2 regions of the Cellulosimicrobium sp. I38E genome follow, and region 2 is predicted to be linked to the other one. Evidence: riboswitches for the same ligand, from Rfam matches in the RefSeq annotation. Region 2 holds a riboswitch; the other holds the start of a gene.
What was found. A riboswitch is a leader RNA that binds a small molecule or an ion and turns the genes downstream of it on or off. The one in region 2 is predicted to bind ZMP and ZTP.
Positions count from the first base shown of each region.

Region 1 (4,235 bases), on a different contig from region 2:
CTCGAGCCGATCATCGTCACGCAGGAGAACGCGGCCGAGGTCTACGCGGGTGACCCCACCCTCGAGGAGCTCACCAAGTGACCCGTTCGCTCTGAGCGACCGGGAGGCGGCGGCGTACCGGCACGCCGCCGCACGACGGCCCCCGTCACGTCCTCGGACGTGGCGGGGGCCGTGGTCGTGAGGGGGCGTCGCCGGCGCCGGGAGCCCGGCGGGAGCCTGCGGCTCAGCGGAAGACGACGGTGCGGTGCCCGTCCAGGAGCACGCGGTGCTCCGCGTGCCAGCGCACGGCGCGCGCGAGCGTCTGGCGCTCGACGTCCTCGCCGATCGCGACGAGGTCCTCGACGCGGCGCGAGTGGTCGACGCGCTCGACGTCCTGCTCGATGATCGGGCCCTCGTCGAGGTCGCCCGTCACGTAGTGCGACGTGGCCCCGATGAGCTTGACGCCGCGGTCGTGCGCCTGGGCGTACGGGCGCGCGCCCTTGAAGCTCGGCAGGAACGAGTGGTGGATGTTGATGATGCGCCCCGGCATCTCGCGGCACAGCTCGTCCGAGAGGATCTGCATGTAGCGCGCGAGGACGACGAGCTCGACGTCGAGCTCGTCGACGAGCCCGCGCAGGCGCGCCTCGGCGTCGGCCTTGGTGTCCCGCGTGACGGGCACGTGGTGGAACGGCTTGCCGTAGAACGTCGCGATGTCCTCGAGGTCCCGGTGGTTGCCCACGACGCCGACGACCTCGATCGGCATGCCCTGCGAGCGCTCGCGGTACAGCAGGTCGACGAGGCAGTGCGGCGCCTTGGAGACCATGAGCAGCGTGCGGACCCGGCGCCCGACGACGTCGAGCTGCCACGTCATGGCGAACCGGGCCGCGACCTCCTCGACCGCCCGCTCCAGCTCGGCGCGTTCCGCGGCCGCGGTGACCTGCACGCGCATGAAGAACAGTCCCGAGAGCGGGTCGCCGAACTGCTGCGACTCCGTGATGTTGCCGCCGAGCCGCGCGAGGGCCCCGGCGACGGCGTGCACGATCCCCGGCCCGTCCGGGCACGAGAGCGTGAGGACCCAGTGCGTGGGGTCGCCGGTCGGGGGCTGCGCGGTGCGGAGCGCCGAGGTGTCGGGGACGTCGGCGCCACGGGGATCTGTCGTGGACACCCCTCAGAGGGTAGCCGCGTCCCGGCGGTGCCGAGGCCGCCGTCCGGCAGGCTGACATCACCCGGACACGCGCGGTCGCGCCGCGCGATGTCTGACACGATGTCTTCATGAACGACGCGCAGATCACGACCCGCCTCGTCGACGACGCCGAGGCCGGTGAGCTCCTGACCCTGCGGCGGGCGGCGTTCGTCACCGAGGCGCAGCTCTACCAGGACCCCAACATCCCCCCGCTGACCCAGACCCTCCACGAGCTGCGCGAGGACCTCGCGCGCGAGGACGTCGTGACGATCGGCGCGTGGCTCGGGCCGCGTCTCGTCGGCTCGGTGCGGGTCGAGATCGAGGAGAGCAAGGCGACGCTCGGCCGCCTCGCCGTGGCGCCGGACATGCAGGGCCGCGGCATCGGGACGCAGATGCTCTTCGAGGTGCTGCCGTACCTCCCGGAGCAGACCACGGAGATCTGGGTCTTCACGGGCAAGGACTCCAAGCAGAACCTCGCGATGTACACCAAGCACGGCTACGAGGAGCAGTACGACAAGGCCGCCGGCGACCTCACCTACACCTACCTGCGCCGCATCCTCGGCGAGGCCGAGGCACGCAACGAGACCGACGCCGTCGGGCAGGAGTAGCCGGGTGACCGGCCCCGGGCGACGGCCCGGGGCCCGCCGACGGGCCGTGCGCTAGGATCGACGCGTCGCGACTGGCGCCGCCCGGTGGATCTCCGCCCGGGCAGGGTGGATCACCACCGGGGAGCGACACGCTGTGCAGACGACGGGTCGTTCGCCTGGGCCCCGGGTCACCCCCTGGTGGGGCGTACCCGGCGAGCCGGGAACGTGACCACCGACGACACACTGCCAAGCACCCGCGGAGGAGACGCCATGAGCGCCCAGCCAGCCGACAACGTCCTCGACACCCCGCTCGCCGAGCTCGACCCCGAGATCGCGGCCGTCCTCGACGGGGAGCTCGCGCGCCAGCGCGACACCCTCGAGATGATCGCGTCCGAGAACTTCGTCCCGCGCGCCGTCCTGCAGGCGCAGGGCTCCGTGCTCACCAACAAGTACGCCGAGGGCTACCCGGGCCGCCGCTACTACGGCGGCTGCGAGCAGGTCGACGTCGCGGAGAACCTCGCGATCGCGCGCGCCAAGGACCTGTTCGGCGCCGAGCACGCCAACGTCCAGCCGCACTCGGGCGCCACGGCCAACGCCGCCGTGCTGCACGCGCTCATCAACAAGGGCGACAAGATCCTCGGCCTCGAGCTGGCGCACGGCGGCCACCTCACGCACGGCATGAAGATCAACTTCTCCGGCAAGCTCTACGACGTCGCCGCGTACGGCGTGGACCCGCAGTCGTACCGCATCGAGATGGACGAGGTGCGCAAGCAGGCCCTCGAGACGCGCCCCGACGTCATCATCGGCGGCTGGTCCGCCTACCCGCGCCACCTCGACTTCGCGGCGTTCCGCGAGATCGCGGACGAGGTCGGCGCGAAGCTCTGGGTGGACATGGCGCACTTCGCGGGCCTCGTGGCCGCGGGCCTGCACCCCTCCCCGGTGCCGTACGCGGACGTCGTGTCCTCCACGGTCCACAAGACGATCGGCGGCCCCCGCTCCGGCTTCATCCTGAGCAAGGAGGAGTACGCCAAGAAGATCGACTCCGCCGTGTTCCCGGGCCAGCAGGGCGGCCCGCTCATGCACGTCGTCGCCGCCAAGGCCGTGTCGTTCAAGATCGCGGGCTCCGACGACTTCCGCGACCGCCAGGAGCGCACGCTGCGCGGCGCGAGCATCATCGCCGACCGCCTCGCCCAGGCCGACGTGGCCGCGGCCGGCGTCTCCGTCCTCACGGGCGGCACCGACGTCCACCTCGTGCTCGTCGACCTGCGCCACTCGGCGCTCGACGGCCAGCAGGCCGAGGACCTCCTGCACGAGGTCGGCATCACCGTGAACCGCAACGCCGTGCCGTTCGACCCGCGCCCCCCGCGCGTCACGTCCGGCCTGCGCATCGGCACGCCCGCGCTCGCGACGCGGGGCTTCGGCGACGCCGAGTTCACCGAGGTGGCGGAGATCATCGCGACCGCGCTGCGCGAGGGCGCCGCGACCGACGCGGACGCCCTGCGCGCCCGCGTGCAGAAGCTCACGGCCGACTTCCCCTTGTACCCGGGCCTGCAGCAGTGAGCCCCCGGATGAGTGCGCAGCTCCTCGACGGCAAGGCGACCGCCGCCACCATCAAGGCCGAGCTCAAGGACCGCCTCGCGGTCCTCGCCGGGAAGGGCGTCGTGCCCGGCCTGGGCACGCTGCTGGTGGGCGACGACCCGGGCTCGCAGTGGTACGTCGCGGGCAAGCACCGCGACTGCGCCGAGGTCGGGCTGTCCTCGATCCGCGAGGACCTGCCCGGCGACGCGACGCAGGAGGAGATCGAGGCCGCGGTCCGCCGCCTCAACGAGGACCCGGCCTGCACGGGGTACATCGTGCAGCTCCCGCTCCCCAAGGGCATCGACACCAACCGCGTGCTCGAGCTCATCGACCCGGCCAAGGACGCGGACGGCCTGCACCCGACGAACCTCGGGCGCCTCGTCCTGCGCGTCAACGAGGAGGTCACCTCGCCGCTCCCGTGCACGCCGCGCGGGATCATCGAGCTCATCGAGCGGCACGGCATCTCCCTCGCGGGCAAGGAGGTCGTGGTCGTGGGCCGCGGCGTGACCGTCGGCCGCTCGATCGGCCTGCTGCTCACGCGCCGCGCGGTCAACGCGACGGTGACGCTCACGCACACCGGGACGACGGACCTCGCGGAGCTCGTGCGCCGCGCCGACGTCATCGTCGCGGCGGCGGGCGTCCAGGGCATCATCACGCGCGACATGGTCAAGCCGGGCGCCGTCGTCATCGACGTCGGTGTCTCGCGCGAGGTCGACCCCGAGACCGGCAAGAGCCGCGTCGTGGGGGACGCCGCGCCCGACGTCGCCGAGGTCGCGGGCTGGATCTCGCCGAACCCCGGCGGGGTCGGGCCCATGACGCGCGCGATGCTCCTCGCGAACGTCGTCGACGCGGCGGAGCGCGCCTCCGCCTGACGCCCTGCGGCGTTCCCGGGGCGACGCGCAGGCGCT
Region 1 is NZ_LUAZ01000030.1:15,076-19,310, forward strand. It holds gene A0J59_RS11230 (sugar-binding protein) at 1-81, shown strand, start outside; gene purU (formyltetrahydrofolate deformylase) at 224-1,144, opposite strand; gene A0J59_RS11240 (GNAT family N-acetyltransferase) at 1,252-1,770, shown strand; ZMP/ZTP riboswitch at 1,828-1,938, shown strand; gene glyA (serine hydroxymethyltransferase) at 2,020-3,309, shown strand; gene A0J59_RS11250 (bifunctional methylenetetrahydrofolate dehydrogenase/methenyltetrahydrofolate cyclohydrolase) at 3,318-4,199, shown strand.
Region 1: linked by a shared signal. The riboswitch ahead of glyA (serine hydroxymethyltransferase) and the one ahead of purH (bifunctional phosphoribosylaminoimidazolecarboxamide formyltransferase/IMP cyclohydrolase) in region 2 are both predicted to bind ZMP and ZTP.

Region 2 (4,235 bases):
GGCTAGGCGCCGGGGTCCTCCGTGCCCGCGCCGGCGGCCTCGTCCGCGGGCGGGAGGTCGCGCGGTGCGAGGACGGCGAGGGCCTGGTAGGTCTCGCGACGCTCCTGGGGCGCCGCACGCCCCTCCTCGAGCGAGCGCGCGGTCCAGCGCTCGAGCAGCTCCGCGAGCTCGCGGGACATCGTCGCCGCCTGCTCGGCGGTGAGCACGAGCGTGCTGAGCGCCAGGATCCGGTCCTCGCGGGACCCGGTCTCGCTCCCGCGCCGGAACGTCTCCTCGGCCCAGGCCAGGGCTGGGCGCACCACGTGGCGCACCGCGTCGGGCGTACCCGGCTCGACGGCGTAGCTCTGCGCCACGTTCTTCCACACCCGGTCGCGCCGGTCGCGCGCGTGCTCGGGCGCCTCGACGATCATCCCGACCTTGGCGAGCACACGGAGGTGGAAGCTCACGGAGTTCGCGGGCTCTCCCGTCGCCTGGGCGAGGTCCGCGGCGCGCGCGTGCCCGAGGACGGCGAGCTCCATGAGGATGCGCTGCCGCAGCGGGTGCGCGATCGCCCGCAGCGCTGCGGGGTCCTGGACGCGGAAGGTCTCGAGCACAGGCCGAGGCTAGCAACGCCCGGGGCGGTGCACGTGGAGGTGCGCACCAGAAAGTGCGCAACGACTATTGCGCAATTGGAGTTGCGCACCTAGGTTCTTCCCATGACGAACCCGCCTGCCGCCTCGGTCGAGGACCACCCGCCCGCCGACCCGTCGTCGACGACGGCTGCCCCGAACCTCATCGTCCCGCCGTCGCTCCTGCGCAACCGGTCGTACATGCTGCTCATGACCGGGATGACCGCGGAGTCGCTCGGTGCGGGCGTCGCGCTGTTCGCCGTGCCGCTCGTCGCCTACGGGATCACCGGCTCGGTCGTGCAGGCGGGCGTCGTCGCCGCCGTCGGCCAGGTCGGGGCGCTCCTGGCGACGCTGCCCGCCGGCGTCGTCGCCGACCGGGTCGACCGGCGTCGGCTCATCACCGTGTCGGCGACCGTCGGCGCGGCGCTGTGGGGGACCGTCGCGCTCGCCGCGGGGCTCGGGTCGCTCACCGCCTGGCACCTCGCGGCCGTGCTCTTCGGGGCGTCGGTCGTCGGGGCGCTCGTCGACCCGGCCACGAGCGGGGCGTTCCGCTCGGTCGTGCCCGTGCCGCAGCTGCCGACGGCGCTCGCGGCCGTGCAGGGCAGGGACGCCGTCGCGAGCCTCCTCGCCGGGCCGCTCGGCGGCGTGCTCTACGCCGTCGCGCACGCCGTCCCGCTCGCCGCGGCCGCGATCGGGCACCTGGCGACCACCGTCTGCACGTGGCTCGTGCGCGAGCCGCTCAACGGCGACGTCGCCGCGGCGCGCGCGACCCGCCCCGCGGAGGCGCTGCGCGAAGGGCTCCGGTTCGTGTGGTCCGTGCCGCTGTTCCGCGCTCTCCTCGGCCTGTTCGTCGTCATCAACGTCGCGTTCGGCGGCCTCATGGTCGGCATCAACCTCGAGCTCGTGCGCACGGGCACGGCACCGCTCCTCATCGGCCTCGTCGACCTCGCGGTGGGCCTGGGCGTGCTCGCCGGCGCGGTCCTCGCGCCCCGGCTCGTCGCGCGGTTCCGGGCGGGCGTCCTCGTCGTCGGCGCGCTCGGCACGCTCGCGGCGGGCGCCGTGGCGATGGCGGCGCTGAACACGTACGTCGGGTACGTCCTCCTGCTCCCGCCGGCGCTCCTCCTGGTCCCCGCGGCGAACGCCTGCCTGTCCGGGTACGCGGCCGCGATCACGCCGCCACAGCTCCAGGGGAGGCTCTCGTCCGTCCTGGGGCTCACCAGCCTCGCCGCCGGGCCCCTCGTGCCGCTCGTCGGGAGCGGGCTCCTCGAACGGTTCGGGCTCGGGACGGCGCTCGTGGTGCTCGCGGGGCTCCTCGTCGTCACCGTCGCCGTCCTCAGCACCGTCCGGTCGCTCTGGCGCGTCGGCACCCCCGACACCTGGGCCGACGACGCGACCGCCCTCGCCGCGTCGGGCGTCGTGCCGGACGAGCCCGGGCCGCCCGGGGCGGGCCGGTAGACTGGGCGACGGCCGCGACTGGCGAGGGTGGGAACGACCACCGGGGAGCGGCCGGATCAACCTGCTGGTGCGTCGACCGCCTGGGCGCCTGGGTTCAGCCACTCGGTACCGGTGCACCGCCGGACCGCGACCGCGACCCAGAGGAGCCCCTCGTCATGTCCCACCCGGCCCCGCACGTGCCCGCCGCCCCCGACGTCCAGCTCGCCGACGACTCCCAGCGCCCCGTGCGGCGCGCGCTCCTGAGCGTCTACGACAAGACCGGCCTCGTCGAGCTCGCCACGGCGCTCCACGCGGCGGGCGTCGAGCTCGTCTCCACCGGCTCCACCGCGTCGACGATCGCCGGCGCGGGCGTGCCCGTGACGAAGGTCGAGGACCTCACCGGGTTCCCCGAGTGCCTCGAGGGCCGGGTCAAGACGCTGCACCCGCGCGTGCACGCCGGCATCCTCGCCGACTCGCGCAAGGCCGACCACCTCGCGCAGCTCGACGAGCTCGGCATCGCGCCCTTCGAGCTCGTCGTCGTCAACCTCTACCCGTTCGCCGCCACCGTCGCGTCGGGCGCAGGCCAGGACGAGGTCGTCGAGCAGATCGACATCGGCGGGCCCTCGATGGTCCGCGCGGCCGCGAAGAACCACCCGAGCGTCGCCGTCGTCGTCGACCCGGCCCGGTACGACGACGTCGTCGCGGCCGTGCAGGCGGGCGGGTTCACCTACGCGCAGCGCAAGGCGCTCGCGGCCGCCGCGTTCGTGCACACCGCGACGTACGACGTCGCGGTCGCGTCGTGGATGGGCAACGTCGTGGCGCCCACGGACGCGGTCGAGACCGACGGCGAGACCGTGAGCACCGGGTTCCCGGCCTGGATCGGCGCCACGTGGGACCGCGCCGACGTGCTGCGCTACGGCGAGAACCCGCACCAGCGTGCCGCGCTCTACACCCACGGCCACGGCGCGAGCGGCCTCGCCCAGGCCACGCAGCTCCACGGCAAGGCCATGAGCTACAACAACTACGTCGACGCCGACGCCGCCTGGCGCGCCGCGCACGACCACGACGCGCCCGCCGTCGCGATCATCAAGCACGCCAACCCGTGCGGCATCGCCGTCGGCACCGACGTCGCCGAGGCGCACGCCCGCGCCCACGCGACCGACCCCGTCTCGGCCTACGGCGGCGTCATCGCGGCGAACCGCGTCGTCACCCAGGCGGCCGCGGAGCAGATCGCGCCCGTGTTCACCGAGGTCGTCGTCGCGCCCGGCTTCGAGCCCGAGGCGCTGGAGGTCCTCCAGGCCAAGAAGAACATCCGCCTCCTCGTCGTCGACACCCCGCCGACGACGTCCGTCGAGACCCGCCCGGTGAGCGGCGGGCTGCTCGTGCAGAGCACCGACCGGGTCGACGCCGTCGTGACGGACGCCGACGGGAACGTCACCGGCGGGGACGATCCGCAGCACTGGAACCTCGTCACCGGCGAGGCCGCCGACGACGCGACGATCGCCGACCTCGCGTTCGCGTGGCGCGCGATCCGGGCCGCGAAGTCCAACGCGATCCTCCTCGCGCACGACGGCGCCGCCGTCGGCGTCGGGATGGGTCAGGTCAACCGGGTCGACTCGTGCCGCCTCGCGGTCGAGCGCGCCAACACCCTCGCCGAGGGCGAGGAGCGGGCACGCGGCGCCGTCGCGGCGTCCGACGCGTTCTTCCCGTTCGCCGACGGCCTGCAGATCCTGCTCGACGCGGGCGTGCGCGCCGTCGTCGCGCCGGGAGGGTCGATCCGCGACGCCGAGGTGATCGAGGCGGCGCGGGCGGCGGGAGTGACGATGTACTTCACGGGGACGCGCCACTTCGCGCACTGACACGACCCTCGCTCGACGGCCCCGCCGGTTCCCGGACCCGCGGGGCCGTCGAGTACCGGGCGTCAGGCGAGCGCGTCGCGCAGGCGGCGGCTCGGGTCGAGCGCCACGTCGAGGTCGACGCGGAGGCGGCCGGTGCGGTTCATCGCCTTGCGCACGGGGCCGACGTCGCGCGGCGAGTCGACGAGGAGGACCGCCCGGACCTCGGCGACCCGACCGTCCGGGCCGTCGTCCGTCGTCGCGCCGACGTGCGACCCCGGGGCGAGGTAGAACGCGGCCCAGCCCTCGTGGCCGGTGGCCCCGCCCGACGGGTCGCCGCGGAAGAGCACGTCGTCGG
Region 2 is NZ_LUAZ01000075.1:5,496-9,730, reverse strand. It holds partial or broken gene purN (phosphoribosylglycinamide formyltransferase) at 1-6, shown strand, start outside; gene A0J59_RS19375 (helix-turn-helix transcriptional regulator) at 3-593, opposite strand; gene A0J59_RS19370 (MFS transporter) at 696-2,063, shown strand; ZMP/ZTP riboswitch at 2,068-2,156, shown strand; gene purH (bifunctional phosphoribosylaminoimidazolecarboxamide formyltransferase/IMP cyclohydrolase) at 2,219-3,901, shown strand; gene A0J59_RS19360 (NAD(P)/FAD-dependent oxidoreductase) at 3,964-4,235, opposite strand, start outside.